One region of the Paenibacillus sp. GYB004 genome, then DNA from elsewhere that is predicted to be linked to it. Evidence: a T-box and tRNA genes for the amino acid it is inferred to sense, from the RefSeq annotation. Region 1 holds a T-box; the other holds one or more tRNA genes.

The links. The T-box of region 1 lies ahead of PV433_RS23425 (glutamate--tRNA ligase). A T-box ahead of a tRNA ligase gene usually reads a tRNA of that ligase, here a tRNA-Glu.
Region 2: it has a tRNA-Glu gene. The T-box ahead of PV433_RS23425 (glutamate--tRNA ligase) is inferred to sense a tRNA for this amino acid. The anticodon was not compared.

What each region holds. Positions count from the first base shown of each region.
Region 1 covers NZ_JARBDB010000057.1:3,900-14,580, reverse strand. Annotated here, with positions in the region: gene PV433_RS23450 (DUF3221 domain-containing protein) at 1-675, shown strand, start outside; gene PV433_RS23445 (extracellular solute-binding protein) at 1,020-2,411, shown strand; gene PV433_RS23440 (hypothetical protein) at 2,603-4,378, opposite strand; gene PV433_RS23435 (ABC transporter substrate-binding protein) at 4,420-5,721, opposite strand; gene PV433_RS23430 (sialidase family protein) at 6,495-7,568, shown strand; T-box leader at 7,916-8,175, shown strand; gene PV433_RS23425 (glutamate--tRNA ligase) at 8,230-9,891, shown strand; gene PV433_RS23420 (hypothetical protein) at 9,941-10,138, shown strand; gene PV433_RS23415 (tetratricopeptide repeat protein) at 10,178-10,681, shown strand, end outside.
Region 2 covers NZ_JARBDB010000017.1:192,079-202,759, forward strand. Annotated here, with positions in the region: gene PV433_RS10075 (ABC transporter substrate-binding protein) at 1-269, shown strand, start outside; gene PV433_RS10080 (AraC family transcriptional regulator) at 998-1,954, shown strand; gene PV433_RS10085 (sugar phosphate isomerase/epimerase family protein) at 2,139-3,008, shown strand; tRNA gene PV433_RS10090 (tRNA-Glu) at 3,210-3,284, shown strand; tRNA gene PV433_RS10095 (tRNA-Val) at 3,350-3,422, shown strand; gene PV433_RS10100 (hypothetical protein) at 3,606-3,731, shown strand; gene PV433_RS10105 (hypothetical protein) at 3,931-4,284, shown strand; tRNA gene PV433_RS10110 (tRNA-Met) at 5,238-5,311, shown strand; tRNA gene PV433_RS10115 (tRNA-Asp) at 5,327-5,403, shown strand; gene PV433_RS10120 (glycoside hydrolase family 2 protein) at 5,702-7,498, opposite strand; gene PV433_RS10125 (ArsR/SmtB family transcription factor) at 7,655-8,593, opposite strand; gene PV433_RS10130 (FadR/GntR family transcriptional regulator) at 8,885-9,544, opposite strand; gene PV433_RS10135 (threonine synthase) at 9,894-10,681, shown strand, end outside.

The sequences.
Region 1 (10,681 bases):
AATCGATGGCTTATGCTTCTTGCGGCTTTGCTGTTAAGCGGGGCTGTTGCCGGGTGCGGCAGCGAATCTGCGGCTACGTCTGCGGTTCCCGAGCCAGCCCCAGTCCATCAACCGATGGAGGGGATACCGGCTCCAGCCCAGATCGATCGGACGAAGGTGGCCAAACTGGCTGAGATTCAAAAAAAGCTGTCCAGTCATTTCGACGAGCTGCACAAAACGTACTCGATTCAGGTACTGCTTATCGGCTCTGGAGCGGAAGAGGTGATGATGACGATCCGAAGTGTCAACGATGTGGAGAAGAAAATCACGGAAGAGGAGGTAGAACGGATCCGGCAATCATTGTTTGCCTATGCCGGCGAAACGTTTCCGCTTAAGCTAGAAGTCCGCCATTGCTGCACCGGTTCAGGGGACGTGACGGGAAAAATTAAAAAAATCGAGAATGAGCGCGTGCTTATTGTGGACGAAACGAAAAAAAACGGCAATACCGACGATCCCGTTGCGGTATGGGTCACCTTAACCGAGGATGGCATCGTCACCAAAAAGGGGAGCGGCGAGAAGCTGTCGTTCGACAAGCTGGCCGAAGGCCAACAAGTGAAGGCCTGGTCGACCGGCATAATGCTACAGTCGTATCCCGGGAAAACGTCGGCAGTTAAAATAGAGATTACGGATTCATGATGAGACGGGAAAGCATAGAAAGCAGGGAAAATTGGGAAAGCTGGGAAAGCTGCTGGGAAAGCTGGAAAGCCCATAAAAGCCATACAAGCGATTAAAATCAGGAGCGGCAGCAGTAGTTCTGTGAAGCAAAATCGGGTTGGAATCTAGACCCATGCAGTCCCACCGGAACAGGGGCAAGTTCAATTCATTGATGTAAACGTAATTCATATATGATCGTGTTACTGAACATGCATTCTTCATATTAAAATGACGAGTACAGCATAATGCTGTACTTTTTTTGCCGTTTTCGCTATGATCATTTTAGAGGCTTCGATTAAAATGATCCGGTGAAGGATGTAAGCATAATGAGCGGGAAGACAAGTCAGCGTTTATTCCGGGTCCGTTTGGACCGGATGGTCGATCAGTTGAGACACGAGATAGTTAGCGGACAGTATGCGCCGGGCGATTTCCTGCCATCCGAGTCGGATTTGGCGGAGACGTTCGGGATGAGCAACAAGTCGGTGCGTCAAGGATTATCGATTCTGGTGGAGGAAGAGCTGATCCGTAAAATCCCCCGGGTCGGCAACCAGGTTACCGAAGCAGTCCATCAGTCGGTCGTAACCGTTACGCTTGGCGTCAACAGCAGCCTGGAGCGGGATATGGCTTTATCCCGGCTGCTGGAGGCGTTTCAGCGCAAATATCGTTCGATCCGGGTGCAGCCGATTACGATTCCGGGAAAGTCCCGTCTGTTTATCGAAGAGTATGTCGACCATGGGCTGGTTGACGCATTTATAATCAACAACCAATATTTTCAGGACATAACGGATAGCGGCAAAGTGCAACTGCTGGAACCGCTGGGGGCCGAGCCGGGGCATTACCGTTTCCTGAACGAGACGTTTACGGCGGACGGCGTCCAATATGCGCAGCCGCTGTTGTTCGGGCCGATCGTGCTGTGTTACAACAAAGAACATTTCCGCGAAGCCGGACTTTCCGAACCGGACAGCAGTTGGACATGGGACGATTGTCTGGAGCATGCGCGGCAGCTCACCAGGCCGGGAGAGCGGTACGGGTTCGTGTTTTATGAGCTGTCGGCCAACCGGTGGCCGGCCTTTTTGCTGCAAAGCGGCATGAAGCTCGGGCTAAATCGCGACGGCCGATGCGACATAAGCGGCACGCCGATGCTGGACAGCATCCGTTTGTATGACCGGATTATACATGACGCGGAGCTGTTTCCGAAGGTTATGTCGGAAAGCAACGACGATATTGAACGGCTGTTTATGACAGGCAAAGTTTCGATGATTTTGACCAGCTACACGAGCTTGAACGAATTGAAGCATTCCGGGCTTTGCTACGATATTTCGTCGCTGCCTTACTTGCAGGAGCCCCGGACACTGGCGGTATCGATGGGCGCCTGTATCCGGAAGGGCTCGGATAAAAAGCAGGCAGCCCGGTTGCTCGTCGATTTTCTGGGTTCCCCGGAGGGGCAGCTCCTCATCCGCAGCGAAACGCTCAGTATCCCGTCCCTGAAGTCTGCTGCAGAAACGAAGGTGGAGGACGAACGGAACAGGCCGTCCCGGTTCGACTTGTTCCGCGACATTCTGCCGTCTATGCGAACGCACCGCGACCTGAACTTGACGAGCGAAGGATTCGTCGTGTTCTGGGGGCTGTTGAAGCAGTACTGGTCGCGATTTATCGATGAGGAAACGTTATGCCGGCTTGTAAGCGAGCAATTAAGCGCTCATATCCGGAAGGAATAGGCGGGAGAGGCAGAGGAGAGGCAGAAGTACGGCGGATGCGGCGGAATTGTACCGGCTGGCGCTGCTGCTCCGTCCGATTCGCCCGCTGCATGAACCGACATGCCAAATAAACCGTTCAACTTGGAGCGGCAGTCGAGCAACTGCCGTCATCCAGGTTGAACGGTTTTTGTTGAAACTGTCCGTTGTCCGGATTAGCTCTGCGCGGCCACCAACTCGCCGTCCGTATCGCCGGTCGGGTCGCCGTTTTTCATACGCAGCCGTCCCGAGCTGTCCACCCACAACCGATAGGTGCCAAGCCGCAGTCCGCCTGCATCTAGCGTCGTCCAGTCGGATTGGAACGTCATATGTTTTTTCGGAACGATCGAGGTTGCCGCTTCCAGCGCCAACGTTCCTTCGGCAGTCACTTTTCCCGTCGCTCCCGGTATTCGAACGCCTCCGCTAACTTTAAACTGTCCGAAAAAGTCGGAGATGACGACGTTATTCGTCCCGGTATTCGTTACGCCGCCGCCGCGTCCTCCCGCCGATATGTCGACCACGCACTTTTCCGATTTCGTTGTAAGCTCGATCGGTCCTGCGGTATGATCGAGAACCCGGCAGCCGAGCGCATCGTCGATCCACAGCTTTTTCTGGTCGCCGACCCCGTCCAGGTTCGTTCCCGAGAAGGTGCAGTAAATCGAGCGCTTTGTCCCGGAAGCAGTCAGGATCACACCACCCAGGCCGCAGCTTTCCGCTTGCAAGTCGTAGCTTTTGAGTGCAAAGCATCCCCGGGCCTCCAGCCCGTACCGGCCGAAGAAGGCGATCTCCACAGCAAACAGCTTCACTTCCTCGTTGTTCTCGATATAGACGGCGGAACCGTTCGTTTTCTCGGTGCCCGCCGTATGGTTCCAGCCGAACAGCTTCGCCCGCGACAAGACGCCTTCGTTGCCGCTGATGATCTCGATACCGTTGGCGGACGATCCCGGCGCAAGCGGGATGAAGAAAACGTCGTCGATCAGCCACATGTCGCACTGGAGAGTCTTGACCAGCGCCGCGCCCATATACTGGCCGCTCAGACCGCTCGCGATTACCGGATTCCGGCACCGCTGGAAGACGACCCCTTTGACCGCAAGTCCCCGCCCGTCGAAGGCCATATCGCAGCAGGACACGTCGCTTAGGTAAGTAGCCGGATTGTAGAAGCGGAAGTACGCCTCGCCGGTAAAAGAGCCCCCGTTGCAAATCCGCGTCATCAGGCGGTGGCCCCGAAGGTGGATGCCCCAGCCGGACAGCACGACTTCCCGGTCGAGCCGGATGCTGCCCCGGGGAAACAGGAGCGTGGCGCCTACGTTCGTCTGGTACGATTGGCCGGTCGGGTTTTGGTTGAACGAGAGAGCGTAGGCGGCCGCTTGCATAATGACATCATACGAATCGGTCTGGCCGGTCGGATCGATTCCGAACTCCTCCAGGGGGATTTCCGCTTTCACGGGCCGTACCCAGCATCCCGTTCCGGAAGGAGCGGTTTCGCCGATACCGTTCAGAAACCCGGACAGATTGGAGAAATCCGGCAGCAGGGGAACAGTTGGACTAATGACGGCCCCGCCGTTATGATCGGCTCTCGGACGAGCGGCATCCCAGTAAAAAGGGCCGCCGCCTATCGTATGGCCGGGTCTGTAACCGATCAGTTGCACGCACTCGCCGTCCGTGCCGCCTTCCAGTCCGACCAGGTCGAGCATACTCGACAGGGAGCATATTGGCGTATCACACGCCGCGTTGCCATTTTCGTGTCCATTCGCATTACCATTTCCGTGTCCATTCCCTCTGCCGCTCCCCTTGCTGTTCCCATCGCTGCCGCCGCCGTACACCTGGTTCTGGACGGAACCTTCGCCGAATGGCGCCCCGGATACGATTCCGGCTGTGGCAAAGGTCGCGCCGACCGCTCCGATCCCGAGTCTGGCAAGCATTTGTCTCCGGCTGATCGCTTCTCTGTTCATTTTCCAGCACCGCCTTTTTAGAGAGTTAAGGGTGGGTTCGATTACTTGCCGGCCGCCGCCTGAATTTTTTTGTTCGTTTGCTCCTCCGCATCGCGCAGCGCCGAATTGGCGTCTTTCTCGCCGACGATAACCGACAGCATCGCATTCGTCATTTCCGCCTGACCCGTTATATTATAAGGGCTGTACGGCATCGGAGCGGCCGTTTGCTGGTTGACGACGCCCTTGAAGTTTTTGCCTTTCCAGTCGCTTACGTTTTGTCCGTAGGCTCCTTTGATCTCGGCGCTCGTCACAGGCGCGAGGAAAGCTTGATCGGCACTCCGTTCTTTCAAAATCTCGTCAGACACGAGCTGGGTAATCGCCTGAAACGCCTCCTTGCGGTGCTCGCTTGTGGCGGACAGGCCCACGTATACCGGATAAGGCTGGGAGCCGATATTTTTAAGCCCTTTCATCTCCGGCAAGCTGACCAGATCCCAGTTCAGACCGCTTTTGTTCGCCAGAGAAGCTCCGTTGTTAAACGCGATATGCATGGCCGCCGTTTTTTCGTTGTAAAACAAGTTCGATTGATCGTTCACGGCGAGTTGTTTCTTGGTCGGGTTGTAGCCTGGCAACGTATAGAAGGGAACGAGCACGTCGAGAAACGTTTTCCACTGATCCTTCTGCAGTGCCGCCGCGTTTGTTTTCGGATCGACGAAGCCGAGCGAGAACTGGTTGACCGCAATGAGGTTGGAGGGAGCGCCGGCCAAGCCCCGGTACATCACGCCTCCGTCTTCGCGGGTAAGCCGTTTGGCCGTGTCGAGCAGTTCCTCCCAGGTCATGCCGTCCTTCGGATAGGAGACCCCGAACCGGTCGAAGATGTCTTTGTTGTAATATAGGGCGAGGCGCAAATCGTAAAATGGAAGCGCTGACAATTTGCCGTCGCTCATCCCGGTAATTGCGTCCAGATACGATTTCTCGAACCGGTTCAGGTCGTACTTGGCCGAAGCGACCAGGTCTGCCATATCGCCGAACAGCTCGTATTGCTTCATGCTGCTGAGTACGTTATACGAGCCGAGTATCAGATCCACCTTCGTATTGGTAGCCATAAACTGGTCGATACCCTTGTCGTTATTAATGATTTCCAAGGAAAAGTGCGGGTATTTCCGTTTGATCGGTTCCTCATAGTTGGCCTTTAATTCTTCAAGCGGCATGCTCGATTTGGACGCCAGAAATAATTTCAGCGCCACAGGCTCCACCTTGCCGGAGACGTCCGGCGCCGGTTCCGCCGGTTTACTCCCGCAGCCGGCGGCAGCTAGAGCAGTCATGCCGGCCAATAACGATACGCACACGATTGTGCTGCCGTTCATGTGAAAACCTCCTTTTTGGTTTTTGTAGTGTAAATGTAATTCCCATTTCATTCTACATCGCCAATTCCGGGACTGTCAACAGGATTACGAGTACATTATGAATGGGTGAGGGAAAAGCCCCCCAACTCCGGCACCAAGTTCACCTTTGATTTGGAGAAACTCGGGCTGCTGAAGGATACTTCGCCGCTGATCAAAAGCAGGAAATTCGACGTAAACCAAATTGATCCGGTGGCGATGGAAGGATTGAAGGTTTATTTCGAGAAAGATACAATATACGGTTTGCCGATCACGATTCCAATACGTCGATCTACTACAGCAAAGACATCTTCTACAAATTCGCGGTACCCTATCCGATAAGACGGCATGACGATCGATGAAACGTATGAACCCGCAAAACGGTTGACTTGGTTCGATAACGGCGTTTCCTGTCGGACGAATTACAGCTGCAGCTTGAGGAGAACCTCCGGTTCTAAAATACGCGAACATCAAGAAGCAATTCGGAGCGGACCGCAACTATTTGAAAGGTAAAAACGTAGGAGCGTTTATGGCCAACGATATTGCGCCTTCCCCGAAATCCGTCTCCAAATACGATTTGATCACTGCATAGGAAGTAGAAGCTGCGTTCCGCGATGTCATCCATGCAAAAACCGACCTAATCACGGCACTTCGAACCGCGGAAGAAAATCACGAACAAAAAATAGCCGCAGAGCAGCGGAAATAAGCCGTTCGCCGCGTGGCAAGTAAGCGCTTAATCGGAGATTGGAGGATGGAAGATGACAATGGAAGAGAAAGACTTGGCATTGGTGGCACAAGCTGTAATGCCGGTTACGGACGACCGTTACAAGACCCGCAGCTGGCAGGGCATCCCCGGCATCGAATGCGCCGGCAACGGAAGGTTGTGGTCGACCTTTTACAGCGGAGGGGTTGAGGAAGGGCCAGACAATTATGTCGCGCTTGTCACGAGCGGGGACGGAGGCCGGACTTGGACGGATATCCGCTATGTAGTTGATCCGCCGGGACAGGTGAGGGCATACGACCCTTGTTTATGGCACGACCCGTCGGGGCGGCTGTGGCTGTTCTGGGCGCAAAGCTACGGCTGGTACGACGGGCGCTGCGGCGTATTCGCGGCGACCTGCGACAACAGCGGCGACGAAGAGGCGATATGGAGCGAGCCTCGGCGCATCGCGGATGGTATTATGATGAACAAGCCGACCGTACTCGCGAGCGGCGAATGGCTGATGCCGATCGCAGTATGGGCTTGCAAGAGCTCCGACCTGAACCATATGCCCGAAGAACGGTTCTCCAACGTACACCGTTCGACCGATCAGGGCGCGACGTTCCACAAGCTCGGCTTCGCGGATATTCCGACCCGCGGCTTCGACGAGCATATGATCGTGGAACGAGGCGACGGTAGCTTGTGGATGCTTGTTCGTACGTTGTACGGCATCGGACAGTCGGAATCCCGCGACCGGGGGCGCACCTGGACGCCGGGGGAACCTTCCGCGCTCAGCGGACCCGACTCCCGGTTTTTTATTCGCCGGTTGCGCTCCGGCAGCCTGCTGCTCGTCAACCATTACGAATCGGGGAATAAACGCAGCCATCTGACGGCGATGCTCTCCGATGACGACGGCCGGAGCTGGACCGGCAACCTGCTGCTTGACGAACGGAATCGCGTCAGTTATCCGGACGGCGTACAGGCCGAAGACGGACGAATCTACCTGATCTACGATCGTGATCGCAGCAATGAGAAAGAAATTCTAATGGCGGTGTTTACGGAAGAGGACATCAGAAGAGGGGAGATCCCTTCGGAAGGGGCGGCACTGAGGCAGATTGTCAATAAAGCTTGAACGCCGCGGCATGAGCGGTTATAAACGTAACCGGAGAGTGAACGGACAAAACGATCAGCACAAAAGAAACGATTACTTGGATGAGGCACTCCCTTGACGGGAGATACGGGGATATGATATTTTGTACGATAATGAAATTGCAACCCGAACCAGCCTTATATGTGCGAGTTCAAAAAGTCCGGTTTTCAGCACCGAGAAGATGGGATGAAGCAAGGAAATGAGGAGCGGAAAGTAGTGGGAGCTTTTGTGAGCACCGGAAGTTCCGACTGAATTCCATATTCGATGTCGAGTACGCTTCCTGATCGGCTTCGTGATCAAAGTGGACTTTTTGAATAACCTCTATACGAAGAGACGCGATGAAGAGGAACAGTAATCAGCCGACCGGATCGCAGAGAGCCTACTGGGGTGAGACGTAGGCATCCGGAATTGATGAAAGAAGCCTCCGAGTACCGGGCCGAAAGCAAGCGGAGTACGTCCGGCGGGAGTTCCCGTTACAGAATCGATGTCGGCGCCATGCAGCGATGCAGCAGGGCAGCCGTACTTTAAGCGGGTCGTTTTACGGCCAAATTAGGTGGTACCGCGGAAGCCAAAGCCTTTCGTCCTTATGAGGATGAGGGCTTTTTTGTTTTTCATTTCAACTATCGCGAAAGGATGAACCTGGATGACGACTTTAAACGAGCTCGCCGATTTGTTGTTTCCGAACGTTACCCGAACTCCCGAGGATGTGCTTGCGTTATATCCGCCGAGAAGTTTGCCGCAGGGCGCGAAAGTGACGAGGTTCGCCCCGAGCCCGACCGGTTTTCTGACGATCGGGGGGCTGTACGCCACGATGATCTCGGAGCGGCTGGCGCGAAGCAGTGGCGGCGTCTTTTACTTGCGGATCGAAGATACGGACAAGAAGCGCGAGGTCGAGGGCAGCATGGCCGATATGATCGAGTCGTTGGCCGCGTTCGGTATCGCGATCGATGAAGGGCCTGCCGCCTCCGGCGAGGAGATCGGCGCGTACGGCCCGTACCGCCAAAGCTCGAGAGTGCCGCTGTACCACGTATGGGTGAAGCAGCTGGTCCGGCAAGGACTCGCGTACCCTTGCTTCTGCACGGAGGAGGAGCTTCAGACGATCCGCGACAAGCAGCAGGAGCAGAAAGTGACGCCCGGTTATTACGGCGAATGGGCCGTTCACCGCTTCCTGACTCCGGAGCAGGCGAAGGAGGAGCTGGCGGCGGGCAAGCCGTATGTGATCCGGCTGAAATCGCCGGGATCGCCCGCGAACCGGGTCAGCTACATGGATCTGGTCAAAGGCCCGATCGAGATGCCCGAGAACGATCACGATATCGTTCTGCTGAAATCGGACGGTATCCCGACGTATCATTTCGCCCATGCGATTGATGACCGGCTGATGGGGACGACCCACGTTTTCCGCGGAGATGAATGGTTGTCCTCGGTGCCGATTCATCTGCAGCTGTTCGAGGTGCTGGGATTCCCGCGGCCGGAATACGGCCATATCGCGCCGATCATGAAGATGGACGGAACGTCGAAGCGGAAGTTCAGCAAGCGCAAAGACCGGGACGCTACGGCTAATTATTACCGGAGCCAAGGATATCCGAGTCTGGCGATTAATGAATATTTCATGACGCTGATCAATTCACACTACGAGCAGTGGCGGATGGACCACCCGGCGGAGCCGTACACCCGGTTTGCGATCGATACGAACAAAATGAACGCCAGCGGCGCTTTGTTCGACATGGATAAGCTGAACGATATTAGCAAGGATGCGATCGCGAAATTAAGTGCGGAGTCCGTCTACGCAGAGACGTCGGGTTGGGCGGAAGTGTACGACCCGGAACTGTACGGCTGGCTGGGCGAGAATAAGGATTACGCGCTGAACATCTTCCGCATCGGAAGAACGCTGGAGAAGCCGCGCAAAGATATGGCCAAGTGGGGAGACGTAAGAAGCTCTGTCGCGTTTTTCCACGACGGCTGGTTTGAAGGCGCAACGTCCGGCGGATACCCGCTGCCGCCGTCGGTCGATGATATGACCGCGAAAGGAATCGCAGGGGAGTTTCTGAACCGTTACGATCCGCGGGACGACCGGAACGCCTGGTTCGGCAAGGTGAAGGAGATCGCCGAGGCATTTGGCTTCGCCCAAGATACGAAAGCGTATAAGAAACATCCGGAAGCTTACAAAGGGAGTGTCGGAGATGTCGCCGCTGTCCTGCGATCGGCCTTGTCGGGCAGGCTGAACGCCCCGGATCTGTACGATGTGATGAACGTGATGGGAGAGGAGCGGGTGCGCGGCAGACTGAGCCGGTTTGTGCAGGGCTAAGACGGGCCGGGAATGGTTTTCCTGTGGATCGGAGGACCTCCTCCCGCCAATGCCGCCGATTTGCTTTTTCGCTGTCTTGAGGCACATGTGGTATGATTTTACTAACGGATTGCGGGTATGCTGCTCGAAGCCGATTCGTCCATTACCTCCGCAAAGCGCGGCGTTAGCGGACGTCATCTATGCAGTGCAGACGGCGGGAATGGAGCTGTTCTCGGATATTGTGACGCAGCAGCTGCTGTGCAGATAGATTTTGCAAGACATGAAGAGGAGAAGGGGAGAGTATACAATGCCGCCAATTGTACAAGGGTTGATCAAGCTGGCCCTCGTTGCGGTCGTCATTTTCGCCGCGTTTAAGTATCACATCGGTGCGGGGATCGGGGTGCTCGTGCTGCTGCTCGCGTTCTGGATCTACAAGAGCCGTTCCGCGATCTATGCGCAGCAGGGCAATGTAGCGTATATGAAGGGCGATATGAAGACGGCGCTCGCCAAGCTGGAGAAAGCGTACCAGACCAAGCCGTTCCATCCCCAGCATATCGCCGGCTACGGCTTCCTGCTGGCGAAGGCGGGAGAGACGGAGCAAGCGGAGCAGGTGTTAAACGAGGTGTTGTCCGGCCAGCTTTCGAACGAGATCCGGCTGCAGGCTCAAGTGAACCTGGCGACCGTGTACTGGCTGCAGGGCAAGCGGGACGAAGCGCACAACCTGCTGGCGACTGTGTACGAAAACTATAAAAACACGACGGTATACGGAAATTTGGGTTATTTCAAGCTGCTGCGCGGCGAGCTGGACGAT
Region 2 (10,681 bases), on a different contig from region 1:
TGAGCCGGTCGGGCATTATGCTGAGCGCGCTGCAGAACGAAGCGATCAACAAAAACTTCGGCGCCGACCATCCGCTGCTTAAAAACAAACATATCGAAGCGATTCTGAAAACGAAGCCGGCCCCGTATGTCGTGCAAACCCGGTTTACGAAGGCGCGGGGCATACTGGAAGCGAAATACAAAGATTACGCGGCAGGCAAAAAAGATGTGAACACCGCGCTACGGGAAGCCAGCGAAGAGATCGACGCGTATATTGCCGCCGAGAAGTAACGGGATCACGTATCAGGCAACGAAATTATTTGGAATGCCCGTCTGGCAGCTGCGGCAGGTTCGATTTCTGATTACCGCAGGGGCAGAGCCGGAGCCTGATCACATTAGACACAGTCCGCCTACGGAGTGGGAGCGGACTGTTTTTGTTTTTTGTACGAAACTCATACCCTGGAGCCCCAAGCGGCGCAAAAAAGTCGGGGGCAACCCGCTTATGCTTTAGGCTAACGAATCGTATCGTGCTTATTGCCGGGAGAATGGCTTCTTACTGATTTAACGAACTCCAGCGACCTTATGAAGTCGTAAACAGACGAAAGTGTGATCGGATGAGTGAAATAACGCTTATGAAGTTCGCAATATTGTCATATCGTTGTAATTTGACCCATTAAGGGTTACTCGGTTCGTTAGACTAACAAGCAGCCTGCTGCTCTTTTCCTCCTTGATCGGTTAAGTTTCATAGGGGACAGGCGGCTGCCGGTTTCTACCGGATTAGCGGCAGTCTTCGGACAATAGCGGACTGTGCACCAGTAGTCGGTTACTTGGGCCGGCGGGAGAATACAGCTTCTCTACTCCTCTTACGCTTCCCCGCCCAGCCTCGCGCCTATTTCCGTAGGAGGGTGCCGCAACGTTTCAACGGGTGGACCGTGATCTTCCTATTGCGGTACTTTAGGGAAAGTGGGTATGATGGAGAGGAGCAGGGCGATGGAGACGGAACGAGAGGAGCGGTCGTAATGTCGGTACCCCAAGGGGCCAAGATGACGAGCATACCGGGCAAGCGGCGATTTCAATTCGATTGTTTGCACCTTCCCGAGCCTATGCATTACGGACCCTTATTGCTGCAGCAGATCGGCGATCTGAGCTGTGATGCGAATTTTGTCCTTTCCAATCACCAGCAAGTCTGTTATGAAATCTCGTACGTCGTTTCGGGAAAAGGCTGGTTCGCCACCGACGATCACCGGTTCGATCTGGAACAGGGCGATATCTATATCGGCAAGCCGGGAGAGTACCATCAGGGCGGGAGCGATCCGGACGAACCGTTCCGGTACTTGTACCTCGGCTTTCATTTCAACCCGTCGCTGCCTGCGGATCATCCGTTCCTCGATATCAAGAAGAGGATGGACAACAAGGCGACGCCCCGCTGCCGGGACCGGCTGGACATCCGCACGCCGTTTGTCAATGTGCTCAAAGAAATGTGCGGCACCAACCGGTTTTCCGAGTCGATGATTCAGATGTACCTCGAGCAGATCTTGATCTTGACCTACCGCAACTTTTTCTCCGACTGGGATGCTAAATATCCCGGGGAAGGCGGCGAGAATGCTGCGAAGAGAGCCGTATATGCGGCCATCCATTACATCGACGACCGTTTGCTGCAAATCGAGGATTTGAAAGAAATTTCCGACGCGTTCGGTTACAGCCTATCGTATTTGTCTCATTTGTTTTCCAGGGAAACGGGCGACTGCCTCCGCGATTATGTGGTCAAGAAAAAGTGGCGCAAGGCGGTCGAGCTGATGAAAACCGGAGAATATTCGATTACGGAAATCGCCGCCATCATGCGTTACGACTCGATCCACACGTTCAGCCGCGCGTTTCGCAAGGCGTTCGGTTATTCCCCGACGCAATATATCCGCGAACATTTAAAGCCGCCCTCCGGGGCTGGCGCTGCACGGAGCAATAACGCCGTTTTTTAAACCGGCTTGCCTGATCTGGAAGCGGGACCTGTCCATGGCGGCAGGTCTTTTTTCGGTTTGTGGAGGAGGGGTACAACTTCCGGGCGGCTGCACAATATTACGGCGGCGCCGGAACAATACAGCGGAGGCGGCTGTTCCTTATACTTAGCGTGAGACGAGGAAGGGGAGAGTGCTTACCGTGAAAATGACAAACAAAATTGGAGTTATCGCCGACGGGTTTCGAGTCGGGGTCATGCAAGGAATAGCGAAGGCGAAAGAAGCCGGGGCGGAAGGGGTGCAGCTGTACGCCGTCCGGGGGGAGATGGAGCCGCAGTCATTATCGGCGCCGGCGCGGCGGGAACTGAAAGATTATATCGCATCGCTCGGACTGGATATAGCCGCCTTGTGCGGCGACTTGGGGGCGTTCGGTTTTGAGGACGAGGCGGCCAATCCGGAGAAAGTCGAGAAGTCGAAACGAATTATGGAGCTTGCCAAGGAGCTCGGGACCGATATCGTGACGACGCATATCGGGGTTATCCCTTACGACACGGAGAGCAGGGAGTATGCGGCGATGCAGGCGGCTTGCCGGGAGCTGTGCGAGTATGCGGAGAGCATGGGCTCCTTTTTTGCCATCGAGACGGGGCCGACTACCGTTTATCATTTGAAGCTATTTCTCGATACGCTCGGAGGCAAAGGGGTGTCCGTCAACTACGACCCGGCCAATCTTGTGATGGTTACCGGCGACGATCCGGTTCGCGGCGTATATACGCTGAAGGACTATATCGTGCATACGCATGTGAAGGACGGAGTCCGCTTCGTAGCCGTCGATCCGCGCGAAGTGTACGGGGCGCTTCATTATACGCCTCAGGAGAACGGCAAGATCCGGGAGCTGGTCCGGGCCAGGAAGGTGTACACCGAAACGCCGCTGGGAGAAGGACATGTTTCGTTTGACGCTTACTTCCAGGCGCTGCTGGATATCGGCTATACGGGCTATTTGACGATCGAGCGGGAGACTGGCGAACATCCGGAGGCGAATATCCGCCAGGCCGTCGATTTTGTGAAAACATACCGGTAGTTGGCGGCGGCTCGAGAGGCTGTTCAGGTGTCGGGCGGGCGTCGGCAGGGCTGTGGCGGTTTTACATGGGCCGCGGCCCTGGACGTTTTCGCGGAGGAAAATAAAAAAATGTAGAAGACTAGTTGCCAAGTCGATAGATTTATGCTAAGATTAATTTCGCTGTCACTCCTAGTGAGGACAAGCGAATGCAACAACTAGCATGGCCCGTTGGTCAAGGGGTTAAGACACCTCCCTTTCACGGAGGTAACAGGGGTTCGAATCCCCTACGGGTCACCATCCTTGTTATAGCTTCGCCTGGAATGAGAACCTATTAGGTTCGTCGGAGCTTGCCAATACTTCATGAACGCTTAGCTCAGCTGGGAGAGCACTACCTTGACAGGGTAGGGGTCAGCGGTTCGATCCCGTTAGCGTTCATCCATAGCAATACCCGGAAAGCCTTGCTTAGCAAGGCTTTTTTGTTTTGGTGCGCCCGGCTTGGCAACCTTGGGAGTGCGACGGGAAACTATAACTGCTCTCGATTACTTGTAACCCTGATAGCGGATACGTATAACGAATAACGCAAAATTGCAATTGGATCGCTACCCGGAAATGTACATAATGAGGCCGTTAAAGGGCGCGACGGAAGCGCAGTTGTTTAAGCGGGCGATTTTCCTGCATTTGCGCATGGGCGAGCTTGCTAACGCGAGGCTGGCCGAGAGGGTAGTCGCATTCGCCATTGTATGAATATGTGCACGAGGAACGCCCGGGTTCAATCGAAGGGCGTTCTTTTCTTTTCGCATGTTACCGCAGCGCTTCTGCGAAAGCACCTGAATAAGATTTGCGGAACTGATTCGGCGTTACCCCATACTTTCTCTTGAACTTGTTGTAAAAATAATATGCAAGGCTGAAAGCGTATGTCAGGACGAATGCCGCCGGTTGGTCCGTGGACGATATAGGCAGAAGGCAGCACCGCCCTCTGGTGCAAGCGGCCAAACCGGTCAGAGGGTTGGTCTATCCGGGGCTGACCGTTGCGAAAAGCGACGGAACCGGCTTGTGGATATGCGCAGGCCGAACGGATGCGGCCGTATCGACCGCGCAAAGCTCGGGAGCTGACGTGCTGCCGGTGACCGATGTGTCCGGCATGAGTGTCGGCGACGTGCTCGCCGTTTGCCTGGACGACCGGACGACGCAGTGGACTACCATTTCGGCGATTGCCGGCAATGCGGTGACGATATCGGCGGCGCTTGCGGGGAATGTTGCCGCCGGTGCTCCGGTTGCCGCGATCCGATGGGCTTAAGCTGTGAACATCCCCCGGACCGTTTTGGTTCCGGGGATGTTCGTTTCGGTGCGCCCGGCCTGGGCGTCATCTATACGGCGAAAGTCCGGAACGGGGACTGGAGAGCGCCTGCCGCTAGCCAAGAGTAAGGGCTGAACCGGAAAGGGTCCAGCTTTCGGATTGGTCCACCGTGGTTTTGCGGATAAGAGTAGGTTACTACTTAGGTCCCCCGTTTAGTATATCTTACTTCGGCGCAGGCAGCGGTTTGTGGAGGAATAGGAGCGGTTTCCAGCTCTTATAATCGAACATTTACCCGGAATCGCAGTTTTCCAGCGATATAAGAGCCTCTATCGTCACCTATTCCGGTGCGGACGGCCATTTGAGGTGTAATAAGAGCGATTTTAGCTCTAATTTGCTGGCCGGGTAGAAAGAGCAAATCAGGCAGACCTGTACTCCTCGACTTAGGCGACTCGGGGGCTTCTTTTACAAGAATTATTTCTTCAATAGCAAGATAATCACAAGGGCGGCGACGAGAAGGAGGAACAAACCTCCGGCGATCAGCAACATAAACGAAATACTCACATGGTCAGCTCCCTTCCACGCTACAATTGGGATTCGGCTGCCGGGAAACGGTCAGGCGGAGAATCGGCGTCTGGTTAGACGGTAAGCGGGTTACCCTATTCTATCGCTAATTATAGCATACGAGGACAGCGAAAGGACGGCTGCGGTGCGAGACATCTCCCAACAACGGGGTATTGCGGATATGCTGCATGAATACGATTGGTCGACCGCAAGCTGCCACATTTGGTTGTTATGCAGGGGCTTCTAATCGGTGTCGGACAATTCAGAGCATTCTGTGTTTGCGGGATTACGGGAAAAGGCCTTGCATTACGCGTGCAATCATAGTATAGTATGAAAAGTGATCAAACGGAACGCAGCTGTTGCTGCGGCGGACGAGATCCGAATTATAACGACGCGGGGTGGAGCAGCCCGGTAGCTCGTCGGGCTCATAACCCGAAGGCCGCAGGTTCAAATCCTGCCCCCGCAATTTGATTTACATAGTGGAGCTGTGGTGTAGTGGCCTAACATGCCTGCCTGTCACGCAGGAGACCGCGGGTTCGAATCCCGTCAGCTCCGCCATTTGTATTACTTACAGTACGGATGAGAACCTTTAGGTTCGTCGAAGCGTTACTTCGGTAGTATAAGCTTCGCAGTCTCGTTACGGAGTAACGAGAATCCCGTCAGCTCCGCCATTTTATTTAAATAGTAGACTACAATCGCGAATGTGCGATTTTTTTGCATTTATGGGGCTTTTTTGTTGAGGCGTGCTTTCCTTTAACATTTTGTTCCGATGAAAAGGCAGTCCTCCTTCGATCGAAGGGCAGGGACTGCCTTTGACGTTTGTACCAGTACTACTTTTACGGAATCTAGCCCGCTTTTACAGCTCCGGCAGCTTCCCTTGATTAATCTGCCGGATGACGTCCAGCGGGAGCTTCGGTTTGCGGTCGTAGGTGAGCAGGCCGTTTTTCTCCTGTTCGACGTCCGTCAGCTGCGTGTAACAGTAGCCTTGTACGACCGGGCTTTGCAGCAGCGGATGAACGACGTCGGCCAGCCTGCGGGCGAAATCGGCTTCGTCTTTGGCGCCAGAATATCCCCAGCCGTCCTCGTCCGCCTTTTTAAAGGCGATCCCGCCGAATTCGGTAACCAGAATCGGCTCGCCTCCGTAGGCGAAACCGCCGGCGAAAATCGTCCGCCCGGCCGGAACGGCCAAGACCGCTTTGTCCGCTGAGCTGTACCGTTCGGCAAGCACCTCGCGTCTCCATTCATAGTCATGGATGGTGCACAGGTCGGTGGTGGCGTGCTCCCAGCCGTCATTGGATACGACAGGCCGGGTGACGTCCAGCGACTTGGTCAAATAATACATCGCCTTGGCATGCATCTGCTGCTGGTTGTCGTGGGCGATGTCCGGGACACCCCAGCTTTCGTTGAGAGGCACCCAGGCGACGACGCAAGGATGGTTGTAATCCCGCTCCACGGCTTCCGTCCATTCGGCGGTCATGCGCTGTACATACGTTTCCGAATACATGTACGAATTGGCCATCTCGCCCCAAACGAGCAGACCGAGCTTGTCGCACCAATACAAGTAGCGGGGATCTTCCACCTTCTGATGCTTGCGCGCGCCGTTAAAGCCCATTGCTTTGGTCGCCTCCACATCATAACGGAGCGCCTCGTCCGTCGGCGCGGTCAGCAGACCGTCCGGGAAATACCCTTGGTCGAGCACCAGCTTCATGAAGCAGGGACGGTTGTTGAGCAGCAGCTTGCCGTTATCGATCGAGATTTTGCGCATGCCGAAATAACTTTTAACCACATCTACAGACTGCCCGTCCTGGATCAGCTCGAAGGTGACGTCGTACAGCTGCGGATTTTGCGGACTCCACCAGCGGCCGGAATCGTGGCCGTACTTATCGGTCAGAACGATGCTGCGGGACTCCGCTTCGCGGCGCATGCTGAACAGATCCTCTGCGACAAGCTCCCCTTTAAAGGAAATGATCGTCCGTACCGCAAGCGAACTCAGCACCGGATCTCCGGCCGTATAAGGATGAGAGAGATCGAACTGCAGATGAATGCGATGATGGTCGATATCCGGTGTCATACGGACCTGTCTCAGGTGGGCGGGAGCAACCGCCTCCAGCCATACCGTCTGCCAGATGCCCGTCGTGCGCGTGTAAAAGATCCCTTCCGAGCGGTCCTTCCAATACTGCTTGCCTCGGGGAAGCGAGACGTCGCGGCTGTAGTCCTGCGCGCGTACGACGACAACGTTGCTCCCGGAGCTTGTAACGTAATCGGTAATATCCGCTTGAAACGGCGTATGGCCCCCGCTGTGTACAGCTGCGAGCTGACCGTTCACCCATACCTGGGCCTCATAGTCGACAGCGCCGAAATGAAGGTTCACCCGCTTGCCGGCAAAGGAATCCGGGAGCTTGAACGTACGCCGGTACCATACGATATCGTGGATATCGGGATCGCCAATACCGCTAAGCTTGCTCTGGAAGCAGTAAGGAACAGTAATCGTTCGGGTCAGCGGCTGGGCCGCGCCGGCGTACCACTTCTCCCGCACACCTTCGTCACGGTCGTCGTAGTCAAATTCCCATTGGCCGTTCAAATTCAGCCAGTCGCTGCGTTCAAACTGAGGGCGGGGATATTCCGGACGGGGAATGGCCGGATGCTGGTTCATCGTTCATCTCTCCTTAATATTAATAATATATGTAGTAAAACAATTAAAATTGAGGTAAACGGTGCAGAAGGGAGCACGCTCCAGTCTGCAATCGATCCGTTGGGCACAGCGGACGGGCGGAGTGTGCCGGAGGAAATGTTGTTGCGAACCTTTTCCTTACGAGTGTCCGGATTTGTGCGGTTTGTAATCGAACCGGACGAGCAGATCCTGTTCGTAGTTGCCGAATTTGCTGCCGAACAGGTTCAATCCGCCGATGTTGGCGGCATCCGGCTTGACGCCGATCCGCAGCGCAAAGGCGGGGCTGTCGTGAATGCCGAGCCGGTCTACGGTTACGTCGGATAAACGCCGGCCGTCGATATAGCTTCCGTTCTCATCGACCTTCCACTTTTTTAGTAAACCGTACTGCGTATTTCTCAAATCCCACCAGGGCGGGTTCAGAACCCCGGGCTCGCCGCCGAAGTCACCCGGACTTAAATAAGTGCCGAGTTCTACGCCGTTGATCGATACGGTGATGTCGGAAGGCCAGTTCGCATTGTACAAGGGAGCTTCCGAGCACAGCTCCATGGAAATCTCGAGGCCGGTCAGCCGGGCGTCATAGGGCACTTTATTCGGAATCTGGTATTGAACATATCCTTGCCGGAACCAGAGCAGCTGAGCTCCGGCTTTGTCCGGCTCATAAAAGCTGCGGGGATCGTCCAGATAGCCGATAATGCTTTTGTCGCTGACGAGTCCGCACGTCGGTCGCACCTCGCATTCGGAGTACAGGCCGATCGGCATGTGGACGTATCGGGCCGCCTCCTCGGCGGGCGAGCCTCCCGGCTTCAGCTCTACGACGAGCTGATCGAACTGTGACGAGCAAACTTTCTGAAAGCCGCGAACGCCGGGCATCAGCTCGGTTTTGATCAGATTCGCCTCTTCCAGCTTCTTGATATTTACGGTTGCCGTGGAGGAAGGGAGACCGAACATGTCGGCGATTTCGTTGACGTTCATGTCGGCCTTCTGAATTTGCTTAAAGATGTCCAGCCGGGATTCGTTCGATAACGCTTTGGCGATTTCGATAAATTCGTCAACCGATACTTTTAGAACACGGGACATGGGGGATAAGATCCTTTCGATGCGATTGGTTCAATAAAAGTTGTTAATGTTCAATAAAAATATAACTCGCTCTACATACAGAGTCAATAGAAAAACGTCCGCCTTAACCGGCAAATTACCGCGTGCCCGGGATGTGGGTGGGAGCGTCGTCTATCCGAGCTCGGGATACGCGCTAGGAACGATGTGCATCGGAGCCCGGGATGTTCGTAAGAGCGATGTCTATCAATGCTCGGGATACGCGTTAGGAGCGATGCGCATTAGAGCCCGGGATGTGCGTAGGAACGTTGTCTATCAGAGCGCGAGATGCTCGCGCAATACCGCTTTCGCTTCAAGTGCCTTGCCTTCCCGCAGGAGACGGATATACCGCGAATGTTGCTCATAGGAGGCGGCAGCGGGCGACCGGTCTGTCCCCGTGGAGGAGGCCGCTTGCCGGATGAACAGCTCGGCTAACGAAGTGAAGGAGCTGTTGAGCAGAGGTTGCACGACGGCAAGATGAAGATTCACCTCCGCCTCGGTTTGCCGGGATTCGGAGCCGGCGCTTGAGGCCCACTCTTCGTTTAGACGCTCCAGCTCTGCAAACGGAAAGTTTCCGCCCTGCTCCAGCACGGCATCTACCGCGGACGCCTCCAACAGATAGCGGATTTCGAGCAGCTCCCGGCCGCCTTTCCGGTTCAGCTGTGCGGCGAACGACAGCTGTTCCAGAAGCGGACTAAGACTGTTGGCCGAGATGAACGCGCCTTCGCCATGGCGAATTTCGAGAATTCCCGCGCTTTCCAGCGAACGCAGCGCTTCCCTGAGGATGGCACGGCTTACTTTCATCGTCTGCGACAGCTCCCGTTCGGCGGGCAGCTTGTCTCCGGGGGCGATGTTGTGCTCGACGATATATTGTTTTAGTTTGTGGACCACTAGTTTACTGAGCGTATAGCGCTCCGCTGTTTCGATCGGTTTCATCCGGTTAGCTCCTTACGTTTCCATAATTAGGTGAGGGAATCTGGTCAGACCACGATTTTATAGACATCGTAGTCGTTTTCGAATAACTTGTCAATGATGCGGCTTCAGCGGCATCCGTCATCCATTTGCGATAAAATCTGTTGACACCGGTAAAGCGAAGCCCCTATAGTAGTAAGTGAATGTAAGATGGTCCAACCATCGACTATTTGTAGTTTCGGATGGTTAAAGTTGCTGTATAGGGGAAGCTGGTCGGTCGCGATTTTGCGTACGAGCGGGCTTATCGCTTAAAAGGTTGCAAAGAATTATATATGGTCTAACCATAATATATTTATGCAAGATGGAGGAGCCGATGATGAAGACAGCTTGCTGCTGGGAATGCGGCCGTACGACAACGGATATGCGGCTGTATGCGTGCTCTGATTGCGGCGGGATTTTGATGCTGCAATACGAGGGAGTTACAGGACCTTGGAAAGACGACGGACAGTCCGGGTTGTGGAAATACCACCGGCTGCTGCCGGATGTCCCGGAGGCTTGCCGGCTTTACTTGGGCGAAGGAGCGACTCCGCTCGTACCTAGCCGCAGACTGGCGAAACGGCTGAAGGTGGGCGAGCTTTATTTCAAGCTGGAGGGAGGCAATCCTACCGGATCGTACAAAGACCGCATAGCGGCTATAGGCGTATCGCGGGCGCTGGCGGGCGGGCGTTCGGCCTGCATCGGCACGACGTCGGGTAATGCAGGGGCGGCCGTTGCCGCTTATGCGGCGGGAGCGGGCATCCCGTACCACTTGTTCGTGCTGGAGCATATGGCGGAAGCGAAGCTGGCGCAAGTGCTCGCGTATGGAGCGGACGTTCGCAAAGTCAAACGGTTCGGAACGGACCCGGAAGTCGGCGACAACGTGTTCGGCCGTATTTTCGAAGCGGCGCGGCTAAACGATTGGGAAGTGATGATTACGGCATTCCGCTACAATACGTACGCGATGGAAGGAGTAAAGACGATATCCTTCGAGCTGGCGGAGCAGCTCCAAGCGCCGCCGACCCGCGTATACGCCCCTGCAGGAGGAGCCGGTCTGTACGTCGGAATCTGGAAAGGGTTCGAGGAACTGCACGCCCTCGGAGCGATTCCGGTCAAACCTCACAT